3 regions of the Pseudarthrobacter sp. PH31-O2 genome follow, and region 3 is predicted to be linked to each of the others. Evidence: riboswitches for the same ligand, from Rfam matches in the RefSeq annotation. Region 3 holds a riboswitch; each other region holds the start of a gene.
What was found. A riboswitch is a leader RNA that binds a small molecule or an ion and turns the genes downstream of it on or off. The one in region 3 is predicted to bind S-adenosylmethionine.

Region 1 (7,062 bases), on a different contig from region 3:
AATGTCGTGAGGCCGCCGGCGAGTCCCGTCGCGAGGCCGGACTGCCACTCAGGCCCCAGTCCCCAGTGTGCCGTGCCGCCGATGGCCGCGCCGATGATAAAGGAACCCGTCACGTTGACGGCGAGGGTGGTCCAGGGCCAGTGGGAATGACGGGCCGGGAAGGAGTTAGCAAACCAGGAGTCGACGGCGAAGCGCAGCAGGGCGCCGGCAACACCGAAGGCTCCGACGAGCAGTGCCGTGATCATGATGCCCGGCCGGTCAGATCAGCCATTGCCTTTCCGGTCTTCCACCCCGCGGCCGCCGCACCGAGCCCCAGGACGAGTGAGAGTCCCAGATAAACCAGCGAGCTGGTTTGGAAACCGGCCCTGAACTGCTGGTCCAGGGCGAACACCACCGCCGAAAACGTAGTGAAGGACCCCAGCAACCCGGGTCCGAGTCCGGCACGCAGCCAGAACGCCGTCTTCGGCCGCGCGATCCAGACGGTGGTGAGGGCCGCGAGCACAAAACTGCCGAGGACGTTGATCGCCAAGGTGGTCCAAGGGATTGTCCCGGCGGATTCCGGGAACACCAGGCCGGCCCCGTAGCGCAGCTCCGTTCCGATCAGGCCGCCGACGGCGACGGCCGTCCATGCATGCCAGCCCGGCGACCGGTCATGCGCCGCACCCGCCGTCCGGGGGAGCGACTTTGCCGTGTGTTTCATACCCCGGCTCCGGTCAACTCGGCCCGCACTCAGGACCGCCCGAGGCTGCAGCCGGGATGGGTAACGTCACTGTGGACCCAGAGGGCGGAGGCGACTTCCTCGGCCAGATCCACTTCCTGCCCGGCCGCGCCCGAGCCGATGCGAACTACCAGGGCGCCGCCGAAAGGCTTGCGCCCCAGCACCTCGACGTCGTCGTCAAGGTCGATTTCTTCCGCGGAAAGGTAGCGCAGGAGCTCGGGGTTTTCGTCACTGATCCGGGTAATCCGGCCGGTGTGCCCATCGTCGAGCTCGCTCATCCGGTGCGCCACCGGGATCAGGACGGAGCCGTCGGCGGCAGGGATCGGATCCCCATGCGGATCACGCCGCGGGTTCCCGAGCTTGGCTGCCATCCGCTCAATGAAGGTGTCCGAGACGGCGTGTTCGAGCAGCTCGGCCTCGTTGTGAACCTCGTCCCAGCGGTAGCCGAGTTCCCGGACCAGGAATGTTTCGATGAGCCGGTGCCGTCTGACCATGGACAACGCCAGCCGGACACCGTCGGCGGTGAGGGTGATCGCGCTGTACGGCTGGTGGTCCACGAGTCCCTGGTCCTTGAGCTTGCGGACCATTTCGGAGACCGAGGAGTTGGCGACGCCGAGGCGTTGTGCCAGCTGGGTGGAGGTGATCGGCTTGTCCTGCCACTCCGTAAAGGAATAGATGACCTTGACATAGTCCTCGATCGAGGAAGAGGGCAGGCTGGTCTTCACAGCATCCAGCCTACCGTTAGCCCGCGCTGGCGAAGGTCAGCCACAGCAGTGCGAGGTTAAGCGCGACCACCAGGATGACGCTGACGACAGCTGCGATCCGAAGCGCCATTCCATCGGCGAACCGGCCCATCAGCGACTTGTTACTGGTCAGGACAACCAGCGGGATCAGCACAAAAGGGATTCCGAAGCTCAGGACAACCTGGCTCAGGACCAGTCCCCAGGTAGGATCGAAACCCACGCTCAGCAGCACCACCGCCGGTACCAGGGTGATGATGCGCCGCAGCATCAGGGGGACCCGGATCTTGAGCAGCCCCTCCATAATTGAGCCGCCGGCGTAGCAGCCAACGGACGTGGAAGCCAGTCCGGAGGCGAGCAGCCCGACGGCGAAGATGACGCCGATGACGGGTCCGAGGCTGCTGGTGATGGCGGCATGGGCTCCTTCGATGGTGTCTGTTCCGTCCGCACCGCCGAGGGTCGATGCGGCCAGCAGCAGCATCCCGATGTTCACAAGACCGGCGAAGGCCAGGGCGACGACCACGTCCCAGCGGGTCGCCTTGACCAGCCGGGCGAGGGCCGGGGCGGGAACATGGACGTGCGGGTCCGGACGATGCCGGTCCCTGGACAGTGCAGAGTGGACGTAGATGGCGTGCGGCATCACCGTGGCGCCGAGCATGCTCGCGGCCAGCAGCACAGTCTCGGGACCCTGGAAGCCCGGGATCAGCCCGGCTGCCACACCGGCAGGATCAGGCGGGCTAACAAAAAGGCCGGCCAGGAACCCGATGGTGATGATGCCGAGCAGGAAGATAATGATGAACTCAAATGGCCGCTGCTTGTTCCGGGCCTGCACGGCGAGGAGTCCCATGGAGACGGCGCCGACGATTACGGCGCCAAGGGGCAAAGGCAGTCCAAAGAGCAGGAAGAGCGCGATTGCCCCGCCCACCACCTCGGCAAGGTCAGTGGCAGCAGCCACGATCTCGGCCTGCACCCAAAACGCCCGGCGCCAGAACGGCTTCAGCCGCTCACCAAGAATCTCCGGCAGGCTTTTGCCGGTGACAAGCCCGAGTTTGGCGGACTGGTATTGCACCAGCACGGCCATAATGTTGGCGGCCACCAGGACCCAAACGAGCAAGTAGCCGTATTGCGCTCCGGCGGTGAGGTTGGCCGCCACGTTGCCGGGGTCCACGTAGGCGATCGCGGCAACAAATGCCGGCCCCAGCAGGCCGATCATGGCCCGGCGGCCGGCCGGTTTCGGCCGGGCGGCCGTCGCCGGTCCCGCGCCGTCGTGTCCTGTTACGTCCAGCACTGGGCTCCCCTGCTAGGTGCGTCGCCGTCGACGCGGGCGGCAACGGCGGGTGGATGCCTGCGCCGAAGTTTGCGAACGCCTACAAATAATTATTAGGCATACCGAAACCATAAGCCACGGTGGCTGTCCGCGGCAACGTCGACGGCTCCAAAAGGACCTTTCCGGCCGGTGTCAGGACCGCACGGCCCGCCAGCTCTGTGTCAGGTAGGGGAGCGGGATCACTTCATCGCCCTGATGGCCCAGGTGCTCGTGCAGATACCAGTCGAGGTTGCCCAGCACCTTGGTGCGGGTGGCCTGGCCGGCCGCCAGGTAGTAGCTGCGGGACTTCGCCAGCGCCAGGATGTCTGCGCCGCGCACCGGATCTTCCCACCGGGTGAGATGGCTCTCCAGTCCCGTAAATTCAGGTCCCAGCGGCGGTGTGAAGTGCGGTTTGTGCACGTCGCCGGCATGCATAATGCGCGAGAGCCGGTGCACCCAGGGAACAGACGTGTCCAGCTGGTTCCAGATCAGCCCCAGGACACCGTGCGGGCGGAGGATCCTGGCGATTTCCGTGCTGGCCAGCAGCGGATCGCACCAATGCCAGGCCTGGGCGACTGTCACCACGTCGAAAGCACCGTCGGGCAGCCCCGTCCGCTCCGCGGTACCCTCGACGGCGGTGACCCCGGGAAGCGCCCGGCGCAGCTGTTCCAGCATGTCCGCGGATGGGTCCACTGCCACCGTGCGCAGGCCGCGCCCGACCAGCAGCGCCGTGAATTTCCCGGTTCCGGCGCCGAGGTCCGCGGCATCCGCTGCGCCGCCGGGGATCAGCCAGCCAGCCGATTCCTCGGGATACCCGGGCCGGACGCGGTCGTAGTGTTCCCCGCCGTCCTGAAAGCTGTGCCCCAGCTCCTGGCGCCGCCCCTGGGGCAGCTTGGGTCCGCCGCGTGCCACGTTTGATCTCCTTCGGCAGGTCCGGGTACGTACCTTGTGAATTTACCGCACCGGGCAGGGGCCGCGTTTGCAGGGGCCGTGTCTGCCGGCGCCGCCGGAGCCAGCGCCGCCGCACCGGCGGCCGTTAGTCCAGCGTGCAGGGCGCCGCCCCGGCCGTGCCGGGGGTATTGGGGGCCCAGTGCGGGTAGCTGCGGGTGTCGTTGGACGGTACCCAGCGGCCTGCGTCCACCACGTAGTCCCAGCCGAGGCCGTTCCCGAGCAGCTCCCGGACTCCGGTGAGCAGCCGCTGGGCGTCATCAAGCCTGGAGCCCAAACCGAAGCTTGCCCGAAGCGACCCCGAGGGCAGGCCAAGCCGCCGGAGCAGCGGATGCGCGCAAAACCTGCCGTCGCGCAGCCCCATACCGTGCTCGGCGGACAGGTAGGCTGCCACCAGGCCCGCGTCGTAGCCTTCCACCGAGAAGTTGACGACGCCGATGGTGCCGGCGCCGGGAAGGGTTTGTGACCCGGTGCCCGCCCCCGGCCCTGCAGCCGCGTCGAAGGTACCGCTGTCGGAGAAGATCTGGTGGACCGTCACACCGTCGATCCGGGCGAGGCCCTCCACCAGGAAGGACCGGATGGCGTTCTCGTGCGCGTGCCACTGGTCCGGGTCCAGCCCGGCGATGATTTGCGCGGCCCGGGCCAGGGTGGCGGCGCCGAGCACGTTCGGGGATCCGCCCTCATGCCGGGCGGGTCCCGTGGTCCAGCTGACGGTGTCGATCCGGGCGTCCTGGACGGCCCCGCCGCCCGCGAGGTGCGGGATGCCGGCGTCGAGCCAGTCGGGACGCCCGATCAGGACGCCGGCACCGAAGGGTGCGTAGAGCTTGTGCCCCGAGAAGGCGATGTAGTCGAGATCGTCCGTGGAGACGTTGATCCGCCGGTGCGGGGCCAACTGGGCGGCGTCGACGACGATCCGGGCGCCGTAGTCGTGCGCCAGCGCTGCCAGGGCGCGGATAGGCAGGATCTCGCCGGTGACGTTGGAGGCACCGGTCACGGCAAGCAGGCTGACGCCGCCGTGTGCGAGTTCCTCGCGGAGCAGCTCCAGGGTGGCCGCGAGGGTGGGGGCGGCAATGACGCTGCGGTGGGGTACCCGCTGCCAGGGCAGGAGGTTGGCGTGGTGTTCAATGTCGAGGTAGAGCACCTCGCCGGTATGCTCGCCGTTGACGACCGGCAGGCAGCCGGCCAGCAGGTTCAGCGAATCAGTGGTGTTCCTGGTGAAGATCACCGCATCGTCCGGCCGGCCGCCAACGAAGTCGCGGACAATCCCGCGGGCGTTCTCGTAGACCGAGGTGCTGATCTGGGAGGCATAGCCGGCGCCGCGGTGGACGCTGGCGTAGAACGGCAGGATCTCGTTGAGGTAGGCCGAGACCACGGACAGCGCCGGAGCCGAGGCACCGTAGTCCAGGTTGGCGTAGCGGACATGTCCGCCCTGGATGAGAGGCGCCTGGATCTCGGCGCCGGTCACCGCGGCCAGCGGCCGGCGGGCAACGGCGAACCGCGGATCGGGATGTGCCGGACCGGTGTCGGCCTGAACCTCGGCGGCGGCAGGAATGGTGGCAGTCGTCATGGGACCTCGCTCGAAAAGGACCCCACGCACCGGGGATCCGCGCTTGCCGGGTCCGTTCCGGACCGGCCAGGTCGTCACCCGGGGCACCCCGCCGCGAATGGAGGGTTGCCGGCCAGCAAACCGGGGTTTAGCGCTGGCACTCGTGACCTGGTTCGAGCCTAGGCCATGCCGGCTTCCGTGGAAAAGGCAGGGCAGGATTGTGAAGTCCTTTGTGACGGGCCGGTACCGAAGCTGCCGAACGGCGCCGGACGCGCTTACAGCAGGTCGTCCAGCCCGGGGTTCAGACGCTTGAGGACTTCGGAGTGCAGAATGGAGTTGGTCGCGAGGGCGTTGCCGCCGAAGGGACCGTCTTCTCCTTCGAGGGAGGTAAAGCGGCCGCCGGCCTCGGTGACGATCGGAACCAGCGCGGCCATGTCGTAGAGGTTGAGTTCGGGTTCGCAGGCGATATCAACGGCACCTTCCGCCACCAGGCAGTAGGACCAGAAGTCGCCGTAGGCGCGGGTCCGCCACACCTCTTCGGTGAGCCCCAGGAACTCGTCAAGGTTGCCGCGCTGCTTCCAACCTCCCAGGCTGGAATATGACAGCGAGGCATCCGGCAGGCTCGCGACGTTGGAGACCTTCAGCCGGGTTGCGGCCGCCAGTGAACGGCCCATGTACGCACCGGCGCCTTTTGCCGCCCACCAGCGCTTTCCCAGCGCCGGGGCACTGACAACGCCGACCACCGGCTCGCCCTCATCGACGAGGGCGATCAGCGTCGCCCAGACCGGGACGCCGCGGACGAAGTTTTTGGTCCCGTCAATCGGGTCGATGATCCAGCGGCGGGAGCCGTGGCCGGAACTGCCGAACTCCTCCCCGAGCACGGCGTCGCGGGGCCGGGACCGCGACAGCTGGCCACGGATGGCCTCCTCGGCGGATTTATCGGCGTCAGTGACCGGCGTCAGGTCCGGCTTCGTCTCGATCCGAAGGTCGAGCGCCTTGAAGCGGCTCATGGTCTGGGCATCTACGGAATCTGCCAGGACATGGGCAAGGCGCAGGTCGTCGTTGTAGCTCGAAGCGGGTTGACTCATGCTTCCAAACTACCGTCAAAGCGGGCAGGGAAGCGGTAGGCGCCGCGGCCTGCTAGGAGACGGTGCCCAGTTCCTTAACGTCCTGGGCTTCCAACCGCGGGTCTGTCCCGAGCAAACGGCGCAGTGAGGCGAGCCTGGCCGGACCGGATTCTCCTGCCTGGCCGGAGGCCACCCAGGCGTCCACGCCGCAGTTGACGGCGCTGGAATCGTGCTTGCAGCCCCGTTCGCAGTCGTCGGTGCCGGGCTCGAGGTCGGGGAAGGACCGCAGGATCCGGTCCGGGTCCACATGCGCGAGCCCGAAGGAGCGGATGCCCGGGGTGTCGATGATCCAGCTCCCCGCCGGCGCATCGTTGACTTTGAGGGCCAGCGCGGAGGATGAGGTGTGGCGGCCGCGCCCGGTCACGGCGTTGACACCGCCGGTGGCGCGTTCGGCGCCGGTGAGGGCGTTAACCATGGTGGACTTGCCGACGCCGGAATGGCCCAGCATCACGGTGACCTTCCCGTCGAGGTAGGCGCGCAGCTGTGCGACGGCGTCCTTGTCCAGCCGGGCGGAGAGCCCGTCATCGGAGCGGGCATCGATGCCCGAGGCGGCGGAGTCCGCCGTCTTGGAAATAATCACCGGGAAAGCAAGGTGCTGGTAGTTGGCGAGGAGCTCGGCAGGATCCTTGACGTCGGCTTTGGTGACAAGCAGCAGCGGATCGATCCCGGCGTCGTAC
Region 2 (7,062 bases), on a different contig from region 3:
TCCGGAAGAGGGTGTGGCAGTGATGGACCGGATCCGCGACAAACTTGCTGTGCTGATTGCCCTGAGCGCAAATTCGCCCTACTGGAACGGTGCTGAGACAGGATTCGAAAGCTACCGCACCCAGGCTTGGAACCGCTGGCCGGGATCGGGCCCCACCATGATCTTCGGCAGCCTTCCGGTCTACCGCCGCGTCGTAAACCGTCTGGTGGAAAGCGGCGTCCTGATGGATGAAGGAATGGTCTACTTCGACTCGAGGCTGTGCCGGCACTATCCCACATTGGAGGTCCGGGTCGCAGACGTTTGCCTGCGGGCCGAGGACGCCGCGCTGATCGCCGTGCTGGTGCGTGCGCTTGTGGAGTCCGCGTCCCGGGAATGGCACGACGGCGTTGATCCCGCCCCGGTGCCGACGCTGCTGCTGCGGATGGCCGCCTGGCAGGCCAGCAACTGCGGACTGCGCGGGCAGCTGCTGGACTTCGGGACCTTCGTCCCAGCCCCGGCTGCCGAAGTGGTCCATGCCCTGGTGGACTTCGTAGCGCCCGTGCTGGTGGATCAGGGCGAGCTGGACTTGGTGCGCCATGGTGTTAGTCGGATGCTCGCCGAGGGCACCGGGTCGCAGCTGCAAAGGGAACCGTTCGACGCCGGCGGCCTGTCCGCCGTCGTTGAACGCGCCGTCGCGGCGACCGTGCCGGGACCGGACACCGGGGAACCCGCCGACGGGAGCACAACGCTGGGCCCGGTCCGGCGGCGCTGAGTGTGCAGTTCACGGCAGTTCTCCGCCAAGGCATCGCCGCTATCTGCCAACTCAAGCACCGCAAACGGCGCTAGCAAGATTTGAGCGCCTGCTCGAGGTCGCGGATCAGGTCCGCAATATCCTCGAGTCCCACCGAGAGGCGCACCACGCCGTCACTGAGCCCGATCGACGCACGGCCCTCCGGCCCCATAGCGCGGTGCGTCGTGGTGGCGGGATGGGTGATCAGCGACTTCGAATCGCCGAGGTTGTTGGAGATATCGATGATCCGCAACCCGTCCAGCAGCGCGAACGCAGCCTCCTTCGCCGAATGCCCGGCGGACGCGGCGAGCTCGAAGGTCAGCACGGTGCCGCCGGCTTTCATCTGCCGGGCGGCCAGCTGATGCTGCGGGTGGGACTGCAGCAGCGGGTACTTGACCCAGCTGACCGCGGGTTGCTCCTCAAGCCACTCGGCCAGCCGCAGCGCGGAGGCACAGGAGTGGTTCACCCGCAGGGCCATCGTCTCCAGGCCCTTGGTCAGCACCCATGCGTTGAAGGCCGAGAGTGCCGGGCCGGTATGGCGCATCAGCTGCTTGACCGGGCCCTCGATGAAATCCCTGGTGCCCAGGATCGCGCCGCCAAGGACGCGACCCTGGCCGTCGATGTGCTTGGTGCCGGAGTAGACGATCACGTCCGCGCCGAGCTCCCCGCAGCGCTGCAGCAGGGGAGTGGCAAAGACATTATCGACGACGACCGTCGCCCCGGCCGCGTGCGCCATTTCGCTCACTGCCGCGATATCCACGATTTCCTGCATTGGGTTCGAGGGCGACTCGAAGAAGACAGCAGTGGTGGGTTTGGCGAGCGCCTCGCGCCACTGCACCAGGTCCGGGCCGTCAACGAAGACCGTCTCGACGCCCCAGCGGGGCAGGATCTCGTTCAGGATCACAAAGCATGAGCCGAACAGCGATCGGGCCGCCACCACCCTGTCGCCGGCGGCCAACAGGGCACCCAGGGCAGTAAAGACAGCGGACATGCCCGACGCCGTGGCAAAGCAGGCCTCGGTGCCTTCGAGCAGCCGGAGCCGCTCCTGGAACGTCGCCACAGAGGGATTGCCGTAGCGGGAGTAGACGAAACGCTCGTCGTGGCCGGCGAAGGCGCGTTCCGCGGCGGCCGCCGATTCGTAGACGAAGCCGGAGTTCAGGAAGACCGGTTCTGACGTCTCCTGAAATCCGGTGCGGTCGAGTCCGCCGCGGACGGCCTGGGTGTCCGCGCTCCAGTCGGCGGCATCAGGGTTGAATGTCACTTAGTGTCTTCCGAGATTGGTGGGGAGGCCGCGGTTTTTCCAGCCGTTGACAGTGCGTTGGCCCTCGCCGTCGGGTTCGCCCTCAAAGCCCTCAAGGATGTTAAAGGAGGTAAAACCGTCCTCGGTGGCGACGATTGCGGCCGCGACGGAGCGCGCGCCCGAGCGGCACAGGAACAACAATTCGGTGCCGCCGGCTTCGGGGGCCTGTTGTCTCAGTTGCGCCAGAAACTGCGAATTGGGGATGCCGCCGGCGAGGCTCCACTGGATGAAGAGCGGATCATTCTCCGTCGCTTTGGTGTCCGGAATTCCGGCGCTGGCCCATTCACCCTCGGTGCGGACGTCCACCAGGATGGCGCCGTCCCCGAGCTTGGACCAGGCCTCCTGCGGGCTGAGGTCCCCGGCGTAGCTCACGCGTGGCCCCCGCCGTCGAAGTCGAGATCGTCCACGGCGCTGGCGACGGCCGCATCGGCGTTGGCGATCGCCGCCGGCAGCACAAGTGCCTGGGCCACGACGACGTTGCTGCCGTTGAACGTGACAGCCGGGCCGCCGTGCAGAACGTAGCCCTCGGTGAGGGCGGCCGATACACGCTCGCAGAAGGCGCGGTCATCGGCTCCGGTGAACAGACGGTACAGCAGTTTCTGCTCGGCGGCACCGGCGACTGCGGGGGACGGGGCCGGGGCTTTGTTCGCTGCTGTCCGGGGGACAGCAGCGGTGGACGCGTCAGGCATGACGGATCTCCTTCTTTCACGCTTGCAGCTCGAATGGTCGATATGCCGAGTACTCACCTGAGGCACCCCGCCGCGGAAGGGAGGGTTGCCGACCGGCCAGTCAGGGCTTGGCGCCGGTTCTCATTACTCCCAAAGAACGTAACACCTGTGACGCCGGACCGCACGGCGGCGGCCGTCATGTTAAGGAGCGGGGTGGAAACGGAGGTTTGTTCATAAGCCATTCGCCAGCGGTCATGCCAGCGTCCCCATCCACGTACTCGGGGGATTGCACACAGGTACAAACCCCCGGGGCCTCGAATTTGAACCGGGGAGGCTTTCGGGTAGTTCCTACTCGGGACTTTTGGCAGTCGGCGCGACTTTACTGAAGGACCAGCGCCACGGAAGTCGCCAGGCCCTAAAACGCCATCCGAGGATCGCTCAGTTTTGCGGCCGGCTCTGATGATCCAGCCAGTTAGGCCGGTGCGGCGCCGTCGACTGCCGGGCCTTTAACAAGGGAAGGGGACTGCTATGGCCGCGATATATGTTCTACTCATTATTCTCCTGAGCACGGCCTTGGCCGCTGTTATCAGCACACCCGGCCGCCAGGTAACGGAAGGGTTGATTCCGAACCGGCCCTCCGGTGCGGACGCCGGCGGCGATGGCCGGGTCCGGGCTGCCAGGACGGCACAGCGGTGAGGCCGCGCGTATTGGTCACCGGCGCCTGCGGCCCTGCGGGCCAGGCCATCGCGGCCCAACTGAAAGCGCGCGACATTCCTGTCCTCGGGACGGACATCCTCGAGCTGCCGGACGGGGCAGGATTCACGGTGTTCCCCGTCCCGCACGCGACGGACGCGGAACGGGTATCAGCACTTCGGCGACTGGTTAGCCAGGAAGGCATCAATCTTGTCATTCCCACGGTCAGCGAGGAACTGCCGCAGCTCGCCGCGTTCCGGGCGGCGTTCGGAGCGGACGTACGTGTGATGATCGGCGATCCGGGCCCGGTGGCGTTGGCCCATGACAAGCTCTTTACGGCCTGGCAACTACATGCAGCGGGCGTTCCCGTGCCCCGGTTCGGCGTGCCCAGCGACTTCGCCGGTGCGGACGCTGCAATGGCCGCCCTGGGCGGACCGGTCGTCGTCTCACCCCGGGCGTCCCGAGGCGGCCGGGTCGTGACAGTCGTCGATGGCCGCACGGAAATGGACTGGCAGCGACTGCCGGACAGCCGCATCGTCCAGGAATTCATCCCCGGAAACGAGTACCGGCCCATGGTTTTCGGAACACCGGCGCACAACGGTGCCGCGCCGTTTGCGGTTGTTGTGGCGAAGGTTGGGCCGGCGGACCGCATCGTTGGCAACGCCGTGACCACTCGCCGGGCCGAGGCGGGCGAAGCGATCGACGTGGGCAACGTGGCGATGGCTGCGGTCCGCGCGCTGGGCCTCACGGGGCCTGTGGAGGTGGACGTTCGTCGACGCGCCGACGGGACACCCGTGGTTCTGGCGGTGAACGCCCGCTTCGGATCGAACAGCGGACTCGCGCCTGAGCTGCTCGATGCGGTGCTGGCGTCCTTTATCCTGCCCTCCTTCAACCCGGCGTCGTTCCGGCACTGCATGGGGCCGTTCGCCGATGCCATGGGTTGAAATGAACGTCACCGCAGCGCTCCCGGCGGCCCAGTTCCCGCTCGTCCTCCTCGGGCTGCCGGTCCTGTTGTTCGGGCTGGTGAAACTGCTCGTTGTGCCGCTTGCCGTCTGGTTCGAACTTCGGAGCGCCCATCGCCGACGCCGCGAAGTCCCCACGATGTTCGATGCGTGGCCCCGTGTGTCGATAATTGTCCCGGCATTCAACGAGGCAGCCGCTATTGAGAACTGCGTCCGATCGATTCAGCGCACCCGCTACGACCGGTACGAGCTGATCCTGGTGGATGACGGTTCAACGGACTGCACCGCCACGATTATGGCGGCTCTCGCTGCCAGGGATCCCCGGATTAAGGTTCTGGCGCAGGCCAACGCCGGCAGGGCGGCGGCCTTGAACTTCGGGATCCGCAACGCCGCCGGCGAGATCCTGATGTTTATCGATGCGGACGTCATTCTTTCCCGGCACACCGTCGGGATGATGCTCCGCGGATTTGACGACGAGCGAACCGGCGCGGTCTGTGGTGATGGCCGGCCGGTGAAGGTCAAAGGGGTCCAGGGCCGGGTGCTAACCTTCACCGGCCACATCGGCGGCGGCCTGGTCCGGCGCGCCCTGGCGGTAGTCGGCTGTATACCCACCGACGTGGGTGCCATCGGCGCCTTCCCGCGCAGTGTGCTCGAACACGTGGGACTGTTCCGGCAGGACACGGTGAGCGAAGACCTGGAACTGGCCTGGCGGGTTCACAAGGCAGGCTACCGGGTGGTATACGCCCCGAGGGCTGTTGTCCTGGCGGAGTCTCCCTTGACCGTTGGCGGCCTCTGGCGCCGACGGGTCCGCAGGTACCTCGGCCTGTTGCAGACCATGGCCTTGCACAAAGATCTGATCGGCAATCTCCGGTACGGCCCGTTCGGAACGCAGCTGGTGTTCCACGCCATTACCATGGTGGTCCTTCCTGCGCTTCAGATCCCGTTGCTCCTCGGCGTGGCCGTCCTCCTTGCGGCCGGCTACCGCCCGCCGGCCGGCGTCGACTGGGTGGTCCTGGCCTGGTTGGGCCTGCTTGTGTCTTTGGTCCTGCCGGTGTGCGCGCTGGGCGCCAACCGGGCGTGGAAAGACTTGCGGCATGTATGTGCGCTGCCGCTGATGCCGTTTTATTCGTTGTTTACGAGCCTGGCCGTGATCGCCGCACTGGTCCAGGAAGTCCGGGAGAGGGTACTCCGCCGGAACAATCCCGTCCGAACGGGATCCGGTACCGCCGGCGCCCAGCGGCCACGCGCGCAGCTCAGGGCCTGAAAGCTGCCCCGATCACTGTGCCTACCCGATGGTGGCGTACAGCGCGTTGAGCTCCGCGGTGAGCTGCTTGCGCTGTTCCGGGGTGCCGATTTCCCTGCTGTCGATGTGGTTGACGGGCGCCAGCAGCCGGATGCTCGAGATGAGCCACACGGCGTCGGCGTCGTAGAGGTCGCGGGGCTCAAGCGGTCCGTAGCCCAGCTCCCAGCCGGCGGCCTTCGCCGCGGTAAACAGGGCACCCTGCGAGGTGCCGGGCAGGATCCCGCTGTCGAGCTGCGGGGTTATGAGCCGCCGGAGGGTCCGCACGCCGCCGGCACCGTCGTCGGCGGTTTCCAGATGGGCAAGCAGGACAGTCGACGTCGGCCCCTCCAGGACCTTGCCGTCCGCGGAGGTGAAGATAACGTCGTCGGCACCCCGGGCATGCGCGTAGCGCAGCGCGGCCATGTTGACGGCGTAGGAGAGCGTCTTGGCGCCCATGAGCAGCCAGGGCGCCCGTTCCGCGACTTCACTGTCATAGCCGCGGTCCAGCAGGATGACGTCGATCCCGGTCTCACGTTGGCGCCGGCCGATGGCGCCGGGGACGGAGGCCTGGACCCAGCAGGTGGGCCCCGCCGCGCCTTCAACGCCCCGGGTCACGAGCAGTTTAACAACGAGTTCGTCGTCCGTTGAGTCTCCGGCGCCGGGTACGTGCCGGCCCCGGTACTCGCTGATGGCCGTCGCGATCGCCCGGCGCCAGCGCTCCTCCGCCGGGAGGTCAAGCTCCAGCAACCCGGCGGAACCGGCCAGCCGATTCAGGTGCGCCTGAAGCTTCCGTGGCTGCCCGCCAACGGCCAGCAGCGACTCGAAAACACCGTCGCCGCGGGTGGCCCCCTGGTCCGTCGCCATCAATTGCGGCTTCGTGGCATCGGCCACCCGGCCGCCGTCGAACGCGGGATCCAGGAAGACCAGCACCGGGGCCGGGCCGGGAACACCGGCAGGAGAATTCATGACTTTAGCTTAGCGCCGCGGACCACGGGATAGGATTTGACGGTTGCCCGTTCCGGAAAGGTTCCGCGGGTCTGGAACTTGAGGGGTTCACCTGTGCTGTGGCCATTTTCGCTGGCGGAGACACTCCCGCCCTGGATGCTGCTGATCCTGTCCGTCGTGGACCTGGGGATCCGGGTGCTGGCACTGGGCATCATCCCCGGAAACCGACGTCCCACCACGGCCATGGCCTGGCTCCTGATCATCTTTTTTGTCCCCGCACTGGGCTTGGTCCTGTTCCTGCTTTTTGGCAACTTCAGGCTGTCCCGCAGGCGCCGTGCGCAGCAGGACGCCGTGAATACCCGGGTACGGGCCGGCACCGCCGATCTGGCGATGCAGGAAAGCCGGTACAGCGGCCCGGAATGGGTGGCCTCCGCAGCGGAACT
Region 3 (7,062 bases):
GTGCACAACGTTCAACACACCGGCGGGCAGGCCGGCCTCGGCGAAGACCTGGGCGATGAAGACCGCGGATGACGGATCCTTTTCGCTGGGCTTAAGCAGCACAGTGTTTCCGCAGGCCAGGGCGCTGCCGATCATCCACAGCGGCACCATGGCCGGGAAGTTGAACGGCGTGACGCAGGCGACGACGCCGACCGGCTGGCGCACCGAGTGAACGTCGACACCGCCGGCGACCTGTTCGGAACGTTCGCCCTTGAGCGCGTGGGAGAGCCCGGTGGCGAACTCGATGTTCTCCAGGCCGCGGGTGATTTCGCCCTCGGCATCGGAGAGGACCTTGCCGTGTTCACTGGTCAGCAGGGCAGCCAGTTCAGGCCGGCGGGCCAACAGCAGTTCGCGGACCTTAAAGAAGATGGTGGTGCGCTTGGCGAGGCTTGTGGCGCGCCAGCCCGGCAGCGCGGCGCGGGCGGCTTCAACGGCTTCCTGGACGCGGCCGGCAGAGGCCAGGGCGACCTCCTTTTCCTGCTCGCCGGTGGCCGGGTTAAAGACGGGGCCGTAGCGCTCGGCATCGGAGATCAGGGCGCCGTTGATGAAGTGCGGAATGCGTTCCATGGGGAGGATCTCTTTCTAAAAGGTTTAGGGCTGCTTGGCGGACTCGAACGAGCCGTCAACCAGCTTGACGATTGCGGAGCAGTCCGTGCCGGACTGGCCGCCGTCGATGAGCCGCTGGAAAAGCTGCTGGACGTGCTCGCCGATCTCCAGCGGCGTGCCGGTGTCGCGGGCAGCGCTGATGGCCAGGCCGATGTCCTTGTTGGCGAGCTCGGCGGTAAACGTCGGCGCGAAGTCGTTGTTCGAGGCGGCGGTGGGCACAACGCCGGCCACCGGGTACCAGGTCCGCAGCGCCCAGCTGTCGCCGGAGGAGACGGAGGCGATGTCCCAGAAGACCTGCTTGTCCAGGCCCAGACGGTCCGCGAGCACCGCGCCCTCGGCCGTCGAGGCGAGGTTGATAAAGAGCATCAGGTTGTTGCAGATTTTGGCGGCCTGGCCGGTGGTGGCGCCGCCGGTGGGGATGATGTTCGCCGCCATCGGCTTGATGTATTCGGTGGCGTCGGCCACCGCGCCGGCCTCCCCGCCGATCATAAACGTCAACGTGGCGGCCTTCGCACCGCTCATGCCGCCGGAGACGGGCGCGTCGACAAAGCGGAAGCCCGCCGCAGCGGCGGCGTCGTGCAGGGCCTGGGCCGAGGCGATGTCGATCGTGGAGGAGTCCACCAGCAGGGTCTTGGTGTCGGCGTGGGCCAGCACGCCGTCTTCGCCCAGGTACACGGCGCGGGCATGTTCGCCCTTGGGAAGCATGGTAAACACAACGTCGGCGCCGTCAACCGCCTCGGCGATGCTTACGGCGGGCTTGACACCGCCTGCGGCGGCGGTGGCAACGGCCTCAGGGTTGAGGTCGAAACCGCGGACGTTGTGGCCGGCCGCGGCGAGGTTCACGGACATGGACCCGCCCATGTTCCCCAGTCCGATCCAGGCGATAACTGCCATGGCATAAGCTCCTTTGCTTTGGGTCATCCCGTGCGCGCCGCCAAACGCAGCGCCCGGGTTCCGGCAGTGGCCGGATGCTCAGTGTTAAGCATCACACCCCTGCTACAGTGCAATCAAGGGAAAAAACCACAGATGCTATGTGCACGGATGCACATACAGAGTTGCGAGGGAGACCCATGGACGTGAGGCGGCTGCCGAGCCCGGACGATCTGCTGATCCTGCTGACGGTAGCCCGGCTGGGCCGGTTCAACGCGGTGGCAGAGACCCTCGGCACAACCCACACAACCATCTCCCGCCGCATCCTGGCGCTGGACAAACAGCTGGGCGGGCGCACCCTGGAGCGGAGTCCGCACGGCTGGGAACTGACGGACCTTGGCAACGAGGCCGTGGCCGCCGCCGAGGCGATCGAGGGCACCCTCGGTGCGCTCACAAACCGCATCGCGCAGTCCGAAGACGTACTCTCGGGCCTGGTCCGGGTCAGCACACCCGACGGCTTCGGGGCAGAATTCGTTGCACCGGCGCTCGTCCGGATGCAACGTCAGCATCCGCTGCTGAACGTCGAAATGCTCAGCGCCACGCGCAAGGTCAGCCGGAACCGCTCCGGCGTGGACCTGGAGGTGGTGGTCGGCAACCTCGACGTCAGCAATGCGCAGCCCATTTTCCTGGCCAACTACTTTCTCCGGCTGTACGCCAGCCCGCAGTACGCCCGGGACCGCGGACTTCCGGTGACGCTCGACGACGTCCGGCAGCATGGTTTTGTGTCCTACGTCGAATCGGCGCTGCAGGTCGCCGAACTTGGCCACCGCTCCACCCAGCTTCCCGTCCCGCGGTCCAGCTTCCAGGCCACCAGCATCTTTGCCCAGCTGGAGGCGGTCCGCCGGGGTGCGGGCATCGGGCTGTTGCCGAACTTCCTGGCGGTCGGCGACCCCGGCTTTGTGCCGGTCCTGCCGACGGACTTCCAGCGCCAACTTCCGATCTGGGCGGTGGCCCGCGCGGAATCGCTGCGCTCCGCGCCGGTGCAGGCCGTCCTGGCGGCCGTCCGGACCGAGATCTCCGAGCGCCAGGATGTCCTGCTGGGCTGAGCCCGGCGGCCAACAACAACGGCCCTTGTCCCCGCGGTGCGGGGACAAGGGCCGTTGTTGTTGCTGCTATTTCGTTGCAGCTATTTCGTTGCAGTTACTTCTTGCCTGATACTTCCTGCCTGTTAGTTCTTGCCCGCGGCGAGGAGGTCGGCGGTGCCCCGGGCGTCGGCGGCGTCGACGTCGTGGAGCGAGATGCCGCGGGTTTCCTTGAGGAAGTACACCGCCACCATCGTGACCAGGCAGGCACCGAGCAGGTAGATGGCCACCGGGGTGGAGGACTTGAACGTGCTCAGCAGCGAGGCTGCGATGATCGGAGCCATCGATCCGGCCACGATCGAGGTGACCTGGTAGCCGAGCGAGACACCCGAGTAGCGCATCCGGGTCGGGAACATCTCGGCCATAATGGCCGGCTGGCCGGCATACATCAGTGCGTGGAAGAGCAAGCCGATGGTGATGGCAGCAAGGATGATGATGTCGTTTTTGGTGTCCATCATCGGGAAGGCGAAGAAGCCCCAGGTGCCGCCCAGGACGGCGCCGGCCATGTAGACCGGTTTGCGGCCGAGGCGGTCCGACAGGCGGCCGACCATCGGAACCACGGCGAAGTGGACAGCGTGTGCGACGAGCAGCAGCAGCAGGATCCGTGAGGTGTCAGTCTGGACAACCACCTTCAGGTACGTGATCGAGAAGGTGACTACCAGGTAGTAGAGGATATTCTCCGCGAAGCGCAGGCCCATGGCGGTGAACACACCGCGCGGGTACCGGCGGAAGACTTCGCCCACGCCGTAGCCCTTCTTCTCGACGGTGACTTCCTTCTGGGCCTCCAGGAAGATGGGGGCGTCGGTGACCTTGGTCCGGATGTAGTAGCCGATCAGCACAATCACCGCGGAGAGCCAGAAGGCCACGCGCCAGCCCCAGCTGAGGAAGTCCGCGGAGGACAGCGTCGAGGAGAGGATGAACAGCACCGCAGTGGCCAGCAGGTTGCCCAGCGGAACTGCGGACTGCGGCCAGCTGGCCCAGAAGCCGCGGGATTTGTTCGGGCTGTGCTCCGCGACGAGGAGGACTGCGCCGCCCCATTCACCGCCGACGGCGAAGCCCTGGGCGAACCGCAGGAACACCAGGAGGGCCGGAGCCCAGTAGCCGATCTGCTGGAAGGTCGGCAGGCAGCCCATCAGGAAGGTGGCAACTCCGACCAGGATGATGCTGAGCTGGAGCAGCTGCTTGCGGCCGAACTTGTCGCCGAAGTGCCCAAACACGATGCCGCCGATGGGGCGGGCAACGAAGCCAACTGCATAGGTAAGGAAAGCCGCGATGATACCGTCCAGCTCCGAGCCGGAGTTGGGGAAGAAGGTCTTGCCGAAGACGAGGGTCGCCGCGGAGGCGTAGAGGAAAAACTCGTACCACTCGACGACAGTGCCGGCCATGGAGGCCGCGACTACTTTTTTGAGGCCGGACGTCTTGACGTCGGGCTCTTCTGCGCGCCGTGCGGCCGCGTTTTCCGTGCTCATTTCGACTCCTTTGGCATCGTCTTCGACGCCTCGTGGACCATTGGGAGGAGAGCGCCTGTGAGGTGAGACACGCGGCGCCATTCCCCACGAGTATGTCCGGTTCCGGCCCGGGCCTCAACGGCCATTAGTGCAGAGCGCATCTGCAAAAGTGCACACCCGCGGCGGCTTTTGGCTGCTGGACTACCCGAAGAAGTGCTGTCGGAGCTGGGTGTTGAGCTGCCCAATCTCAGTCAGGAAGCCGTCGTGGCCGATGGGCGCCTCGATGGTGTGCACCGCAACGTTGCCCGGCAGGGCAGCCGCGAGCGCCCGGGACTGGTCCGGGAAGTACAACCGGTCCGAGTCGACGGCCGCCACAAGGAAAGCCGCCGTCGCAGGGGCGAGCGCCTCCGTCAGCGCGCCGCGGCCCCGGCAGACGTCATGGCTCATCAGCGCCTCGGTGATGGCGATGTAGCTGTTCGCATCGAAGCGGCGGACCAGCTTGTTGCCCTGGTGGTCCAGGTAGCTCTCCACCTGGTAACGCCCGCGCCCGGCGAGTGACCCGGCACGCAGCGGAGCCTCGGAGTCCTGGGCGTTCCGGCCGAACCGTCCATCCAGCTCTGCGGCCGAACGGTAGGTGATATGCGCTATCCGCCGGGCCAGGGCCAGTCCCGCCTCCGGCCCGGGACCGCCGTAGTAATCCCCGCCGTTGAAGTTGGGGTCCTGCCGGATGGCGAGTGTTTGCGCCTGGGCGAAGGCAATCTGCTCGGCGGTGCTGCTGGCTCCGATTGAAATAACCCCGCAGCGCCGGACCCGGTCCGGGTAGCTGACGGCCCATTCGAGGGCACGCGCCCCGCCCAGGGAACCGCCGAGCACGGCGTACCAGCTCCGGATTCCCAGCGCGTCCGCGAGCCGGGCCTCGGCGTCGGTGGTATCGCGCAGCGTGACCAGCGGGAACCGTGAGCCCCAGGGCTTCCCGTCGGGTGCCGTCGACGAGGGTCCGGTGGAGCCGTAGCAGCCGCCCAGGATATTGATCGAAACGACAAAGTACTTCCCCGTGTCCACCGGGGCGCCCGGGCCCGCGAGCTGCTCCCACCAGCCCGGCTCCGCACTGGCGCCGCGCGTGACGTGGGTGTCCCCCGTCAACGCGTGCTCGATCAGCACGGCATTGGAGCGTTCGGCGTTGAGGGTCCCCCATGTTTCGTAGCCGAGGGTGGCGTCCGGCAGCCGGGCGCCGGATTCGAGAACCAGGTCACCGATCCGGAGGTACCGGACGGTTCCGTCCGGCACAGCCGCGCCGTCCGCGGCGACGCTGCCGCCGGGGTCCGGGGCATGGGAATGGGAGGTCTTGCTTGCGGCTTCACCCTGGCGGGTGGCGGCAATCGTCATGTGAGGACCTAACTTCGCGCTTGCCCGCCGGCAGCTCACCGGCAGGCCAGGTCTTCACCCGGGGCACCCCGCCGCAAATGGAGGGTTGCCGGCCAGCAAGCCGGGGCTGTCGCTGGCACTCATGACCTCCCCTGAGTGTACGAAATGCGGCCGCCCGGTGGCGAAGAATGTGACGCCCGTGTGACTTCCCCCCGGGGAACGGTTGGTCAGACGGTCTTGGCGGCGCGGAAACCGGCATCCAGGTCGGCGAGGATGTCGTCGATGTGCTCCAGGCCGACGGAGAGCCGCACCAGGCCGGGGTTCACCCCGGCAACGACCTGCTGCTCCGGCGAGAGTTGGCTGTGTGTCGTCGACGCCGGGTGAATGACCAGCGAGCGCACATCGCCGATATTAGCGACGTGCGAGTGCAATTCAAGGGCGTCCACAAAGCTCTTGCCGGCCTCGGCTCCGCCGGCGATGTTAAAGGAGACAACGGCGCCGGTCCCCTTCGGTCCGTACTTGCGGCCGCGCTCGAACCAAGGGCTGGACGGCAGGCCGGCATAGGCGACGGATTCGACGTCGTCCCTGGCCTCCAGCCATTCGGCGACCCGGCCGGCGTTGGCAACGTGCCGCTCCATCCGCAGGCTAAGGGTCTCGATGCCTTGGGCGATAAGGAAGGCGTTGAACGGGGACACCGCAGAGCCCAGGTCGCGCAACAACTGCACGCGCGCCTTGAGGATATAGGAGAGGTTCGCGCCGAGGGCACCGTCCACGCCGAGGTCCCGGGCGTAGACCAGCCCGTTATAGCTGGGATCCGGGGTGTTGAAGCCGGGGAACCGTTCCGGGTCCTTGCCGAAGTCGAAATTGCCCGAGTCCACTATCACGCCCGCGATCGCCGTTCCATGGCCGCCGAGGTACTTGGTGGCCGAATGCACCACAATGTCCGCACCCCACTCGATCGGCCGGATAAGGTACGGCGTGGAGAGGGTGTTGTCTACGATCAGCGGGACACCGGCCGCGTGGGCCACCTGGGAGATGCCCTCAAGATCCAGCACGTCCTGGCGCGGGTTGGAGACCACTTCGCCAAAAAAGAGCTTGGTATTGGGCTGCACGGCGTCACGCCACTGTGCCAGGTTGTCCGGGTCCGCCACGAAGGTCACGGAAATGCCAAACTTCTTCAGTGTGTGCGCCAGCAGGTTGTAAGTACCGCCGTAAAGGCTGGGACTTGCCACCACGTGGTCTCCGGCTTCGGCGACATTCAGGATGGCCAGGGTCTCCGCCGCCTGTCCGGAGCTCAGCAGCAGAGCCGCGAGTCCGCCTTCCAGGCTGGCAACCCGCTGCTCCACGGCATCCTGGGTGGGGTTGCCGATCCTGGTGTAAATGGGGGCCAGCTCCGCCAGGGCAAAGCGGTTCGCGGCACTCTCGGCGCTGGGGAACACAAACGACGTCGTCTGGTAAATCGGCAGCGAGCGGGCGCCGGTGGCGCTGTCGGGCTCCTGGCCGGCATGGATCTGACGGGTTTCGAAGGACCAGGCACTTGACATCGGGACACTCCTTAGGGGAGCGGGCACAGCCTGAGCCTGGGCACCGTG

Region 1: linked by a shared signal. The riboswitch ahead of QMG72_RS00520 (aminotransferase class V-fold PLP-dependent enzyme) and the one ahead of metX (homoserine O-acetyltransferase MetX) in region 3 are both predicted to bind S-adenosylmethionine.
Region 2: linked by a shared signal. The riboswitch ahead of QMG72_RS13515 (DUF1737 domain-containing protein) and the one ahead of metX (homoserine O-acetyltransferase MetX) in region 3 are both predicted to bind S-adenosylmethionine.

Annotation. Positions count from the first base shown of each region.
Region 1 covers NZ_JASIST010000001.1:123,679-130,740, forward strand. Annotated here, with positions in the region: gene QMG72_RS00495 (fluoride efflux transporter FluC) at 1-245, opposite strand, end outside; gene QMG72_RS00500 (fluoride efflux transporter FluC) at 242-700, opposite strand; gene QMG72_RS00505 (metal-dependent transcriptional regulator) at 730-1,443, opposite strand; gene QMG72_RS00510 (Nramp family divalent metal transporter) at 1,460-2,746, opposite strand; gene QMG72_RS00515 (class I SAM-dependent methyltransferase) at 2,918-3,676, opposite strand; gene QMG72_RS00520 (aminotransferase class V-fold PLP-dependent enzyme) at 3,801-5,279, opposite strand; SAM riboswitch class IV at 5,314-5,427, opposite strand; gene hisN (histidinol-phosphatase) at 5,534-6,346, opposite strand; gene rsgA (ribosome small subunit-dependent GTPase A) at 6,399-7,062, opposite strand, start outside.
Region 2 covers NZ_JASIST010000008.1:153,703-160,764, reverse strand. Annotated here, with positions in the region: gene QMG72_RS13530 (glutamate--cysteine ligase 2) at 1-751, shown strand, start outside; gene QMG72_RS13525 (O-succinylhomoserine sulfhydrylase) at 822-2,030, opposite strand; gene QMG72_RS13520 (rhodanese-like domain-containing protein) at 2,031-2,441, opposite strand; gene QMG72_RS13515 (DUF1737 domain-containing protein) at 2,438-2,758, opposite strand; SAM riboswitch class IV at 2,772-2,886, opposite strand; gene QMG72_RS13510 (ATP-grasp domain-containing protein) at 3,430-4,374, shown strand; gene QMG72_RS13505 (glycosyltransferase family 2 protein) at 4,376-5,656, shown strand; gene QMG72_RS13500 (aminodeoxychorismate lyase) at 5,678-6,640, opposite strand; gene cls (cardiolipin synthase) at 6,776-7,062, shown strand, end outside.
Region 3 covers NZ_JASIST010000002.1:299,972-307,033, reverse strand. Annotated here, with positions in the region: gene QMG72_RS05225 (CoA-acylating methylmalonate-semialdehyde dehydrogenase) at 1-606, opposite strand, end outside; gene mmsB (3-hydroxyisobutyrate dehydrogenase) at 631-1,539, opposite strand; gene QMG72_RS05215 (LysR family transcriptional regulator) at 1,716-2,621, shown strand; gene QMG72_RS05210 (MFS transporter) at 2,744-4,126, opposite strand; gene metX (homoserine O-acetyltransferase MetX) at 4,307-5,491, opposite strand; SAM riboswitch class IV at 5,503-5,618, opposite strand; gene QMG72_RS05200 (bifunctional o-acetylhomoserine/o-acetylserine sulfhydrylase) at 5,698-7,014, opposite strand.